DNA from 2 places in the Exiguobacterium sp. BMC-KP genome. Region 1 is predicted to be linked to the other one. Evidence: riboswitches for the same ligand, from Rfam matches in the RefSeq annotation. Region 1 holds a riboswitch; the other holds the start of a gene.
The links. A riboswitch is a leader RNA that binds a small molecule or an ion and turns the genes downstream of it on or off. The one in region 1 is predicted to bind FMN.

Region 1 (6,776 bases):
AGTTGACGAGATCAGCGTCGAATCCTGGAAGGACTGTTGGTGCTGCCTCGATGTTGACGACGCGAACGAGTTCGCGTGGGATATCATATTGTTTGCACAGTTCTGGAATACGGTTGACGAGTTCACCCATGAACTCGATTCCTGTAAATCCAGCACCACCAACGACGATCGTCAAGAGTGAACGATCTTGTGATCCTGTTGTTTTGTACTGTGCGAATGAGTAATCGATATGTTCCTTGATTTTACGGACGCTGTTCAACGAGCTGATCGTCAGCGCGTGTTCCTTCAATCCTTTGATACCGAATGTTTCAGGAACACCACCGAGAGCAACGACGACGTAATCGTAAGGAACTGTTCCGCCATCTTGTAAAAGAACTGTTTTTGCAGCCGTGTCGACTTTCTCGACGATCCCTTTGACAAGCTTGACGCGAGACGGGTTGATGACATCATTAATGTAGATGCGCGCTTGCTCCGCAGACATCGTACCTGCAGCTGGTTCGTGCAACCAAGTTGTTTGGTAATGATAGTCGTGTTTGTTAATCAACGTGATGTTCGCTTGATCGACGCCGAGTTTCTTTTGAAGGTTGACTGCTGTGATCAATCCACCGTAGCCTGCTCCAAGAATAACAATGTTAGGTGTGTTCATGTTCTGATACTCCTTACGAATCGTAGTTTTGTTGTGATTTTCTTCACATTCAATTACAGACGAATGCTCAAAAATTTTGTTCAAATAATGTTCACATGTCTATAAGCCTATTGAAACACTTTTTAGGAATGATTGCAAAAGAAAAATGTAAATTCCCTTAAAAAAATGTGAGATGTCCCGCACTTGCACCTGAACCCCCTATTTCCTATATAATAGACCTATCCAACGCTAGGAGGGAATCAGATGCACCAACCATATGATGTCACGATCATCGGCGGCGGTCCAGTCGGACTGTTCACCGCGTTTTATTCAGGAATGCGCCAGATGAAGACGAAGGTCATCGAGAGTCTACCTCAATTAGGTGGTCAACTCGCTACGCTTTATCCTGAAAAATATATATACGATATCGCCGGTTTTCCGAAAGTAAAAGCGCAGGAACTGGTCGATCGTCTACTTGAACAAGCGAATGAATTTGATCCGACATACGTGCTCGGAGAAACGGTCATCGCTTACGAACGTATGGATGATGGAATCATCCGCCTCGTCACGAACAAAGGCGAGCATTATACGAAGACTGTCATTCTGACGGCAGGAAACGGTTCGTTTGCTGCGCGTCCACTCGGCGTCGCTGACGCGGAGCGCTTCGAAGAAACGAACTTGCACTACTTCGTCAACGACATGGAACGTTTTAAGGATCGCCAAGTCGTTTTACTTGGTGGCGGCGATTCCGCAGTCGACTGGTCCTTGATGCTTGAACCGATTGCAAAATCCGTCACGCTCGTCCACCGTCGCGATAAGTTCCGTGCCCATGAACATTCGGTCGAACTGTTACACGATTCGTCCGTCAACGTCATGACGCCATATACGCTTGAATCGGTCACAGGTGAGACGCACATCGAAACGATGACGTTCAAGCATGCTGAAAGTGGAGAAGTCGTCGTCGTCGCTGCTGATGATGTCGTCTGTAACTTCGGTTTCGTCTCGTCACTCGGACCATTGAAAGAATGGGAAGTCGAATTCGAACGGAACTCGATTCGCGTCAACTCGAAGATGGAGACAGCGATTCCCGGCGTCTTCGCTTGTGGTGATATCGCGACTTACGAAGGACGCGTCAAACTGATTGCAACTGGCTTCGGTGAAGCTCCGATTGCTGTCAATCAGGCGAAACTTCTCGTCGACCCATCTGCTCGTCACCCGCAACACTCAACTAGCTTGTTCGAAAAAGTAACGAATCATTCTTAAGATACATGTAATTGACTATAAGTGATAAGAGGTCGGATTCCGGAATACATACCGGAGCCCGACCTCTTATTTTCATAGAATTACGCTAGGGCGTGCCCCCATATCTTCGACTCCTACAGGAAGAAAAAGCACGATTCATACGTACGATCTTTCAATCCATTTGAACTGGAATCCGGTAAACCCGTTGCACGATCTCCACTCCACCGCGCTCAATCATCGATTCCTCAATGACCTGACCACCGAATCGCTCGTAAAATCGACATGCTGGATTATCCTGCAAAACAGCGACCTGCATAGTTCCATACTCTACTAAGTCAGAAGCAATACGTTGAAACAACGCTTTTCCAAGTCCCAGTCCTTGAGATCTCCGTAATACATAAATCGCGTACAACTCCCCTTCACGCGCATCACTTCGACTCGGTCCACCTTGCGCAAAGCCAACGACTTCCTCTTCTGACATAGCGATATAGACACGTTGGTCGACTAACGTCTGCTCCCATTGTTTCGTCCGTTTCTCGTAAGATAACTGTGCTAAATAAGAATCAGGGATGATTCCTTGATACGTCTCCCGCCAAGCGTTGATATGAACGCGAGCAATGGCCGACGCCTCTTCAAGACGTGCTTCACGAATCTTCATAACGCAATGACGAAGCGACGTGTCTCGCGTCCATTGCGAACAGTCGGTTCGATTTCCTGTCCGTCGTTCGCTAAGATGACACGACGTGATGCGAGATTATCAACACCACACGTCAATAGCACTTGATCCAGTCCTCGTTTACTCGCTTCTTCAAGCGCAAGTTGAAGACCTGTCGTCGCATACCCCTTCTGACGCTCGGATGGTCGGATGCCATATCCGATATGTCCGCCGTACAACTTCAAGTTCTCCGTCAAATCATGCCGAAAGTTCAACGCTCCGACAATCCGTTCCCCGTCGACCATCCAATACGTCGAATGCGTGACAAGACCCGGTCTGACTGTCGTTTCCATTTCTTTAAGCTCCGCGAAATAGGTAGCAAGCGGCTCATACGTATCCCCGACTGCTTCCGGTACGATTGTTTCACCTGACTTTCGCCAGTCTTCCAAAAAGGCACGGTACTCTGTTTCCCATGCGAGGGTTGGCTTCATCAACTGCATCATTGGTGATTACGCACCTCCTCTTCAATCAAACGATCGAGCCAGTCATCAATATGTTGGAACAGATAGCCTGCTTGTTTCGCAGCTGTCGTGTCCATATAGAAATCGCGTTCTGGCGCTAGGGGCGACTCGTCCTCCCCTTTGCTAACGAGTTGGCTTGTCGTTCCTGCGACACGGTCAATCTTATCCATCAGGTCTTCAATTGATAAGACCCCGTCACTCGCAGCGTTGATCGGACCTGTCATCTCTGAACGACCACACCACTCAAGAAAGGCTGCTGCTTCATAACTTGAGATATAGCCCATCTTCGCATACGTGTTTTCGGCAACGATCGGACGACCGTCAAGCGCCCGTTTGATATGGAAGACAAGTCGTTCCGTATAATCATCTGGTCCGAGGACAACCGGGAAACGAACAGCAACCACAGGGAATGTCGCGCGTTGGAAGAAATAACTCTCCGCTTGGCGCTTTCCTTCCCCATAACCATGTTCCTTCTCAAGATCATATTTTCCGGGAAACGGATTGTAGGCGCGTTCCGTAATATTCGCTCCACCGTCTTCATAAACAGACATCGTTGACGTCAATACATACCGTCCGACTTTTCCTTCAAATTCGTCGATTGCGAGCTTGGCTTGATACGGCGTGAAGCAGATGTTGTCATAAATGACATCCCAGTGCTGTTGACTCAAGTCCTTCATCGTACTGCTTGATGTCCGGTCTCCTTTAAAGAATGTCAAGCCCTTCGCGACTGGTGGAGTATGCTCGCCGCGTGTGACGATCGTCACATCATCTCCCGAATCGGCTAAGCGAATCGCTAAGCGCCGTCCGAAATAACGTGTTCCCCCGAAGATCAATACTTTTCTCATCCTGAAGCCCTCCCTATTCGTAGTAGCATTCACTCTCTGTAATATTTCGAGTCAACGGAACAGGTCTCCTGTATGTAGACAATAAAAAAATCGTGGACGATGTCCACGATTGTATCAATCAACAACCACCCGGTGTACCGGCATTCGTTGCCGTACGGAATGAAGTTCCGCAACCACATGTTGCGATGGCATTCGGATTCGTGATCGTGAATCCACCGCCAAGCATTGACTGTTTATAATCGACTTCCAGTCCTTTGACGACCGGATAATCTTTTTCGTCCACGATGACGGTCACGCCGTGCTGTTCGAAAACGAGATCCGTTTCTTTTTGTTGATCGAATCCCATTCCGTACGACAGACCACTACATCCACCACCTTGGACGAGCATCCGAAGATTTCGTTCATCTGCTGGTGCCTGCGCCATCATGTCCTGGACTTGTAACGCTGCTGCCTCCGTTAAATGGATCATGTCATCACCTTCCTTTTCTTTAGTATACGCAACTTTTGAGCGAATCGAAACCTAGTTGCTTGAAACCATCTTGAATTCGTTGTATAAATGGTATGTACAATAAAATAATCGTTCCATCTTCAGGGCAGGGTGAAATTCCCGACCGGCGGTAAACAACTCATATGAGTTGAAGCCCGCGAGCGAATAGGGCGCTATTTGCTGATTCTGTGTAATTCAGGAGCCGACAGTATAGTCTGGATGGGAGAAGATGGCGGCATGAGTTTGAATTTGATCGATTTTGCAATAATCGATTAGGTTTATTTAATGCGGACTTCTCCCCTGTTGATTTCATCAATGGGGGTTTCTTTATGGTCGCAGTCATGCCAATACTTCATCGAGAGGAACGAGCAAAAGGAGACAATACTCGTATGAAACGCACACAAAAAATGGTCACTCTGTCAATGTTAGGTTCAATCTCGTTTGTTCTTATGCTTATCAATTTTCCACTACCGTTCTTACCGAACTATCTGAAGATCGACTTCAGTGATGTTCCTGCTCTCGTCGCAGCGATCATGTTCTCACCGGTCGCAGGTGTCATCGTCGAAGCATTGAAGAACGTGTTGTACTATATCTTCCGCGGAAGTGGTGTTCCGGTCGGAGAATTCGCTAACTTCGCTGCAGGCGTTGCATTCGTACTACCTGTCAGCTGGTTCTACCACAAAAAGAAATCAACACAAGGTCTCGCAACAGGTCTCGTCGCTGGTACGATCACGATGGCACTTGGTCTTGCGATCCTCAACTATATCTTGATCCTTCCAGCGTATGCATGGTTCCTAGGTATGGACTATATGGCGGATCCAGCTGTCAAATGGACAGCGATCACAGCCGGTATCTTACCGTTTAACGTCATCAAGGCACTGTTTATCTCGGCACTCTTCATTCCATTGTTCTTGAAACTACGACCATGGATGATGCGCCGTCAACAATCTGCTTAATCCGAAAAGCTGCGCCCGCTGACGGACACGAATCCCCTCGTTCAAACGAACGAGGGGATTTTTTAGCTATGCTCACAGCTCATTCTCTTCGATTTTCAGGTAAATCTTCTCGAGCAACTCTTCCGGTGTTTCGCCTACGACGGTCTCACCATCAACGAGACAAAAATGATCGAGCGAACAAATACCACAATAGCCGAGACAACCGTATTCGACGACGTCAACATTCGGGTCACGTTCGAGTTGTTCCATGACGACCTGTGTACCAGCCGCTAAGTTACTAATACAAAATTCAATAATCGGATTCACTTTTTTTCCTCCTTCAAGCAGGAAACGACCTGCCTCATGTCGTATTATACAAGGTCAGACTGATTTAGGGGAACTAAGGGGGATTTTACGTTATGAAGCAATTGGTCGTACTTGGCGGAGGATATGGTGGAATGCGGATTTGTGAGCGATTCAAGGACGAGGAAGTTGCCGTCACGCTCGTTGACCGTCTACCGTACCACGCACTCAAAACGGAATATTATGCACTCGCAGCAGGTACATTATCAGATCGGGATGTCCGGATTGAATTTCCGGAGGGGAAACATCTTACCTATAAATATGGACATGTCATCAAAATCTCACCCGAGACGAACACGGTCCATCTGCAGGACGGATCAGAATTATTTTATGATGACTTGATCATCGCTCTCGGTTGCGAGGATAAATACCATAACATTCCGGGTGCTCAAGAATTTACATATAGCATCCAGACACTTGAAGAATCACGAAAGACACAGCAAGCCATTTGCGGACTCTCACCAGGGTCTGTCGTCTCAATCGTCGGCGCTGGTCTATCCGGTGTCGAACTTGCCAGTGAACTGCACGAGAGCCGGAAAGATTTAACGATCCGGTTGTTCGACCGCGGACCATCCGTCTTGTCGTTCTTATCGGACAAAGTCTCTTCTTACGTTCAAGAATGGTTCGAGGAGCATGACGTTGAAGTCATCAACAATTCGAACGTCACGCTCGTCACGGCAGACGACGTGCGTAACGGCGACGATACGTACCCATCCGACTTAACGATTTGGACGGCGGGTACACAACCGGTCAAAGTCGTTCGCGATCTCGGTTTTGCTGCGGACAGTGGTGGTCGAATCAAATTAACAGACCACCATCATGTACCGGAATACGATAATCTATTCGTCATCGGTGATTGCGCAAGTCTACCGTATGCACCAAGTGGTCAACTCGCAGAACATCAGGCAGAACAAGTCGTTGATGTCTTGCAAGCCAAGTGGCAAGGTAAAAAATTACCGAAGTTGCCAGAAATCAAACTGCGCGGAATGCTCGGATCACTCGGAAAATCAGACGGGTTCGGAATCGTCATGGGTAAACAGGCGCTGACAGGAAAAGTCCCACGTCTCTTGAAGTCCGGTGTCTTATGGAAACATAAAAAGATT
Region 2 (6,776 bases), 400 kb from region 1:
ATCGAGAAAGGCGAAATCTTCGGTGTCATCGGCTTTAGCGGTGCCGGGAAAAGTTCATTGCTCCGCTGCGTCAACCTCTTAGAACGACCGACGTCAGGAACCGTGACGGTCGACGGGGAAGATTTGACACAACTATCACCGAAGAAACTACGTCAAGCAAAACAGCGGATCGGGATGATCTTTCAACACTTCAATCTATTGAATGCGAACACGGTCTTTACGAATGTCGCGAAGCCACTCGTTCTCGCAGGCATCAAAAAAGATGAGATTCGCCGCCGGGTGACGGAGTTACTCGAATTCGTCGATCTCGCGGACAAGGCGGATCATTATCCGGATCAATTATCCGGCGGACAAAAGCAACGTGTCGGTATCGCTCGGGCACTAGCGACGCAACCATCCGTCCTTTTATGTGACGAAGCGACGTCAGCGCTCGATCCCCAGACGACACATCATATTCTGCAATTATTGAAACGAATCAATGCCGAATACGGGATCACGATTCTTTTGATCACCCATGAGATGGGCGTCATTCGGGAGATTTGCGACCGCGTCGCCGTCATCGAAGCCGGGAAGCTGATCGAGTCAGGAACAGTCTTTGATGTCTTTTCAAACCCGCAGACTGAGACAGCGAAAAACTTCGTCCGGTCCGTCATGCATGACGAGATTCCAGCATCGATTCGCCAGTTGATCGAATCACGGAATGCGAATCCAATCTATAAGATTCATTTCCTCGGTCATCACACAGGGCAGCCGCTCTTGTCACAAGTTGCGAAACGTTTTGATGTTGATGTCAACATTTTGCACGGTAGCATCACGGAGTTGCAGGAGACGCCGTTCGGCACTTTGCTCGTTGAATTAATTGGTGAAGCGACTGAAGTGAAACGAGCCTTACAGTACATTGATCAAGCACAAGTGACGGTCGAGGAGGTGCTAGCTGATGCTAGTTAATTACAGTGATATCTGGACAGCATTTTTGCAAACGATGACGATGGTATCCGTCTCACTCTTATTCTCGACCTTGATCGGCTTACCGCTTGGCATCTTGCTCGTCGTCACACGAAAAGGCGCATTACTTGAGAACGTCCCGCTATTCACGTTCTTCAATAGCATCGTTAATATCTTCCGCTCGATTCCGTTCATCATCTTACTCGTCGCGATCATCCCATTGACACGGTTGATCGTTCAGACGTCGATCGGAACCGAAGCCGCCATCGTCCCACTCGTCTTTTACGCCGCACCGTACATGGCACGGCTGATCGAAAGTTCCTTGCTTGAAGTCGATAAAGGTGTCCTTGAGGCAGCAGAAGCAATGGGCGCGACGCCATTCCAAACGATTTTCCGCTTCCTTTTACCGGAAGCACTCGGTTCACTCGTTCTTAACTTAACGATCGCGACGGTTGGGTTGATCGGGGCGTCAGCGATGGCAGGCGCGATCGGTGGCGGTGGACTGGGCGATTTAGCAATCACGTATGGTTATCAACGATTCGACACGAAAGTCATGATCATCACGGTCGGGATTCTCGTCATCTTAGTTCAAGGCTTACAGACGACAGGTAACATCGTCGCACGAAAAATTAGAAGACATTAATCAAGGGAGCGATTCAGCCATGAAAAAAGCAGTAGCGATTGGAGCAACACTAACGACGATTTTATTTGCCGGGTGCTCAGCATCGGGAGAAGACGAAAAGACGATCAAACTCGGGGTCAGCGGTTCGGATACTCAAGTTTGGGACTACGTCGCGAAAAAAGCAGAGAAGGAGGGCATCAAAATCGAGCTCGTCAAGTTCTCTGATTATGTCCAGCCAAACATGGCACTGGCTGAGGGCGAGATCGACGCCAATGCTTTCCAGACGATTTCTTACTTCAACGCATTCAAGAAGGAACATAAGTTGAAGCTGTCACCGATCGCAACGACTGTCATTGCACCGATGGGCATTTACTCAGATAAATACAAGGACGTCAAAGACATTCCAGTCGGTGGCAAAATCGCTGTTCCGAACGAAGCAACAAACATGGGACGCGCCCTCTTATTACTGCAAGAAGCAGGTCTAATCAAGTTGCCGGACGACTTTGACGGCAATGGTTCAGTCGATAAGATCGTCGAAAATCCGAAGAAACTGAAAATCGTCCCAATCGTTGCGGGGCAAACACCGCGCGTCTTACCGGACGTCGCTGCGTCGATCATTAATAACGGTATTGCTGTTGACGCAGGACTCAATCCGATCAAGGACTCGATTGTCCATGAGAACGAAACAGCCAAACCATACATCAATATCATTGCAACACGGACGGAAGACAAGAACAAAAAAGAACTGAAAAAGATCGCGTCGCTTTACCAACAAAAAGATGTCGCGGCTTTCATTAAAAAAGAGTATAAAGGCAGCTCAATCCCGACGTTCGTTCCACTAAGTGACATCGGCGAATAAATTCAAAAGGAGAGTGGACAGTATGACGACACCAGTACGCACGACATGGGTAGAGACGATTGAACAGGACATCGAACAAAAACGGGAATCCTATCTTGAGACGAGTCACCGGATTCATGCGACACCGGAAATCGGTAACGAAGAATTCTTTGCTTCGCGACTACATGCAGAACGCCTGACGGCTGAAGGCTTTACGGTAGAACTTGGCGTCGCTGGGCACGAGACAGCGTTCTTTGCGAAAAAGTCGAGTGACCGACCAGGTGCGACGATTGCTTTTCTAGCCGAATATGATGCGTTGCCAGGCATCGGTCATGCATGTGGGCACAACATCATCGGAACGACGAGTGTCGCAGCAGCGATTGCGCTCAGTAAAGTACTCGATGAAGTCGGTGGGGGTGTCGTCGTCCTCGGGACTCCGGCTGAAGAAGGGGGACCAAACGGCAGTGCGAAAGGCAGTTTCGTCAAACATCAGTTGCTTGAAGGGATCGATGCAGCCTTGATGGTTCATCCGTCGGGACAAACGCGGATCACCGGTTCTTCCCTTGCGGTCGATCCACTCGATTTTGCTTTTACCGGTCGTCCGGCGCACGCAGCGGCGTCACCGGAAGAAGGGATCAACGCACTCGATGCGGTCATCCAGCTTTTTAATGGGATCAATGCTCTGCGGCAACAATTGCCGGACGATGTCCGGATCCACGGGATCATCACCCATGGCGGCGATGCACCGAATATCATTCCAGAATATGCAAAAGCACGTTTCTTCATCCGGGCGACGACACGGGAACGACTCAATGCCGTCACGGAGAAAGTCAAAGCGGTCGCACAAGGTGCGGCACTTGCGACTGGGGCGACGCTTGACGTCATCGCGTTCCAAAATGAAGTCGACAACCTCGTCTTCAACCGGACGTTTGATCGTCTCTTCCAAGAAGAAGCAGAAGCGCTTGGCCAAGTCGTGCACCTCGACGAACGACCAGGTCTCGGATCGACGGACGCTGGCAACATCAGTCAAGTCATCCCAACGATCCATCCGTACATCAAGATTGGACCAGACGATCTCGTTGCCCATACGGAAGCGTTCAAAGAAGCGGCTCGTTCAGAAGCAGGGGATGAGGCATTGATTGCAGGAGCGAAAATCCTTGCTCGAACAGCACTTCGTGTCCTTGCCGATGAACGGACGCGCGGGGCGATTGCCCAAGAATTCCATGACCGGAAGAACGGCTATTTGTAAGTAAAAAATAACGACTGGACGTACTGATATCAAGTGCTCCAGTCGTTTTTGGGATGTAGTCGATCAGGAATTGGCGATGGGTGACAGAAGTGGAACGAAATCAAAAAAGTGACAAGACAGAAGCATTTCCGCTTTGTTTTCTTGAAAAAGATATGCTAGGCTAAAATTGTATAACTCAATAATCCAGTTCTTCGGGGTAGGGTGAAAATCCCAACCGGCGGTGATGCGATCGATTGATCGATGAGCCCGCGACCTGTGATGTACGCATCATGGCTGACTTGGTGAGATTCCAAGGCCGACGGTAAAGTCCGGATGGGAGAAGAACGAAACGACGCGATTCAAGCTGTTTTCTGAAAAAATGTTTTCAGGAGATGGTCTCTTTCTGCATGCAAAAAAGCAGAAAGCGAACCGTGTATTTCGTGAACCCTTCTATACAGACGCCCCTTTTCAAGGGGCGTCTTTTTTCATTTGAAAGGAGTGAACGCGATGTCACAGATGATGAGTTATGCCATGCAATTAGCACAGATGTTAAACGGACAAACAAGTCCGAATCCAAGTGTCGGCTGTGTCATCGTCAAACAAGGGCGTATTCTCGGTTTTGGTGCACACCGATTTGCCGGTGGTCCACATGCGGAAGTCGAAGCCCTACGGATGGCAGGAGAAGCTGCTCGTGGCGCTGATCTTTATGTGACGCTCGAGCCATGTAATCACCATGGCAAGACACCGCCATGTACGGAAGCGATTCTGCAAGCAGGAATCAAACGTGTCTTCGTCGCTACGGAAGACAAACATGCGATCGTCGCTGGTTCAGGAATTAAGCGGCTCCAGGATGCTGGTGTCGAAGTTGAGGTCGGATTATTACGACGCGAAGCGGAAGCACTGTACGACACGTTCTGGAAAACGATCGAACGAAAACGTCCGACCGTGACCGTCAAAATCGCTCAGACGATGAACGGGATCGCTGCGACGGGTGAACAGCGCTGGATCACATCAGAACAGGCGCGGACACATGGTCGCGCCATGCGTGGTCGCCATGATGCGATTCTCGTTGGAAGTGAGACAGTGCTCGTCGATGATCCGGCACTGACATTACGTACCGAAATGGGAATCGAACCGATTCGAGTGATCGTTGACCGTCGTGGTCGGGTTCCGGAGACGGCACAAGTCTTCCAGGATGGTAAAAATCCAACCTATTGGCTAACGAGTGTACCGCGCATTAGTCACGATCAAGTGACCGTTCTAGTCGGTGAGTATGAGACGCCGGAAGCGATTTTAAAGCGGTTATACGAACAAGATATCCGGAGCATTTTGATTGAAGGTGGACCAACGATCCAAGCAGCGTTCTTTGAAGCAGATCTTGTCGACCGAATCGAAGTTTACCAGGCACCATCGATTTTTGAAGGGGAGGCGTGGACCGGTCAACACGATATCGAAGATCGTTTTCAAATCGATCAGATCGAAACGGTTGGACCGGATCTTCATCTGACGTATATCCGAAAGGAGGAGACGCCATGTTCACCGGATTGATTGAAGAAGTCGGGACGTTAAAACGAAAGATTCCGCGACCGAACGGTTTAGCGCTTGAAATTGAAGCACACCGGGTGCTCGAAGGAACGAAGATTGGTGATAGCATCGCCGTCGACGGCATCTGTTTGACCGTCACGTCCATGAGTCCGACTGGCTTCACGGCAGATGCCGTCCATGACACGATTCGTTCAACGGCACTTGGCACATATCGTGTCGGGAGCCCGATACAACTTGAACGAGCAATGCCAGCAGACGGTCGTTTTGGTGGACATTTCGTCAGTGGACACATCGACGGGACGGCGCGACTGATCAGTCGACGACCGGACGGGGAAGCGATGGTCTATACGTTTGATGTCGGGTCGTGGCAAAAGTATTGTATTCCGAAAGGATCGATTGCGATCAACGGCACGAGCCTGACCTTACAACGTGTCACGCCGGAAACGATCTCGATTTCACTGATTCCGCACTCCCGTCAAGTAACGACGTTCGATCGATTGGCAAGCGGCGCAGTCGTCAATATCGAGTGTGACATGATGGCGAAACATCTTTATCATTTCACGCAACACGAGAAGCAGACGGACTGGGCAGCATTCTTAGGAGGCGACATGTAATGAATGGATTCGACTTGATTGAAGAAGCGATAGAAGATTTAAAAAAAGGACGACCGATCATCGTCTGTGATGACGAGGACCGTGAGAATGAAGGGGATCTCGTCATGCTCGCAGAACATGCGACACCAGAAAACATCAACTTCATGATCACATACGGAAAAGGGCTCGTCTGTGTACCGGTCAGTCCGCGGATTGCCCAGCGACTTGAACTCGCACCGATGACGGCGAACAACACCGATCCGCACGGTACGGCATTCACGCTCAGTATCGATCATGAAGAAGCAAAGACCGGCATCAGTGCCGATGAACGTTCGCTGACGATTCAACGGATGTTAACGGATGGACCGGAGCGTTTCAAACGACCAGGACACATCTTTCCGTTGATTGCAAAAGAGGGTGGCGTCCGAGAACGTCGCGGACATACAGAAGCAGGCATTGATCTTGCCCGTCTCGCGGGTAGTGACGAAATCGCCGTCATTTGTGAAATCATCAAGGAAGACGGCACGATGGCGCGCGTTGACGATTTACTTCTTTATAAGGAAGAACATGATTTAAAACTAATCACGATCGAGGCACTCGTCGCTTATCTTGAGCGCCCGTTGACACGGGAAGCGGAAGTGTTACTTCCGACGACGTTCGGAGCGTTTCGGATGATCGGCTATACGACACAAGACAAGAAGGAACATGTCGCCGTCTTGTCGGGTGAAGCGCACGACGGAATGCTCGTCCGTCTGCACTCAGAATGCCTGACAGGGGATGTCTTCGGTTCGAAGCGTTGCGATTGTGGTCCACAACTCGATGCGGCACTCGAGCGGATCGAGCGAGAAGGCGGAGCTGTCTTGTATCTACGTCAGGAAGGCCGCGGCATCGGTCTGATGGCGAAGTTAAAAGCCTACGAGTTGCAGGAACAAGGACTCGATACGGTCGAAGCGAACCATGCGCTTGGTTATCCGACGGACATGCGTGACTATACGGTCGCAGCGA

Region 2: linked by a shared signal. The riboswitch ahead of ribD (bifunctional diaminohydroxyphosphoribosylaminopyrimidine deaminase/5-amino-6-(5-phosphoribosylamino)uracil reductase RibD) and the one ahead of ADM98_RS14545 (ECF transporter S component) in region 1 are both predicted to bind FMN.

What each region holds. Positions count from the first base shown of each region.
Region 1 is NZ_LGIW01000015.1:1,691,151-1,697,926, forward strand. It holds gene ADM98_RS14515 (NAD(P)/FAD-dependent oxidoreductase) at 1-646, opposite strand, end outside; gene ADM98_RS14520 (NAD(P)/FAD-dependent oxidoreductase) at 890-1,888, shown strand; gene ADM98_RS14525 (GNAT family N-acetyltransferase) at 2,040-2,525, opposite strand; gene ADM98_RS14530 (GNAT family N-acetyltransferase) at 2,522-3,025, opposite strand; gene ADM98_RS14535 (NAD-dependent epimerase/dehydratase family protein) at 3,022-3,888, opposite strand; gene ADM98_RS14540 (HesB/IscA family protein) at 4,007-4,357, opposite strand; FMN riboswitch at 4,469-4,610, shown strand; gene ADM98_RS14545 (ECF transporter S component) at 4,765-5,331, shown strand; gene ADM98_RS14550 (YuzB family protein) at 5,404-5,637, opposite strand; gene ADM98_RS14555 (NAD(P)/FAD-dependent oxidoreductase) at 5,730-6,776, shown strand, end outside.
Region 2 is NZ_LGIW01000015.1:2,093,399-2,100,174, reverse strand. It holds gene ADM98_RS16465 (methionine ABC transporter ATP-binding protein) at 1-948, shown strand, start outside; gene ADM98_RS16460 (methionine ABC transporter permease) at 938-1,588, shown strand; gene ADM98_RS16455 (MetQ/NlpA family ABC transporter substrate-binding protein) at 1,608-2,426, shown strand; gene ADM98_RS16450 (M20 family metallopeptidase) at 2,449-3,654, shown strand; FMN riboswitch at 3,838-3,982, shown strand; gene ribD (bifunctional diaminohydroxyphosphoribosylaminopyrimidine deaminase/5-amino-6-(5-phosphoribosylamino)uracil reductase RibD) at 4,141-5,181, shown strand; gene ribE (riboflavin synthase) at 5,166-5,792, shown strand; gene ADM98_RS16435 (bifunctional 3,4-dihydroxy-2-butanone-4-phosphate synthase/GTP cyclohydrolase II) at 5,792-6,776, shown strand, end outside.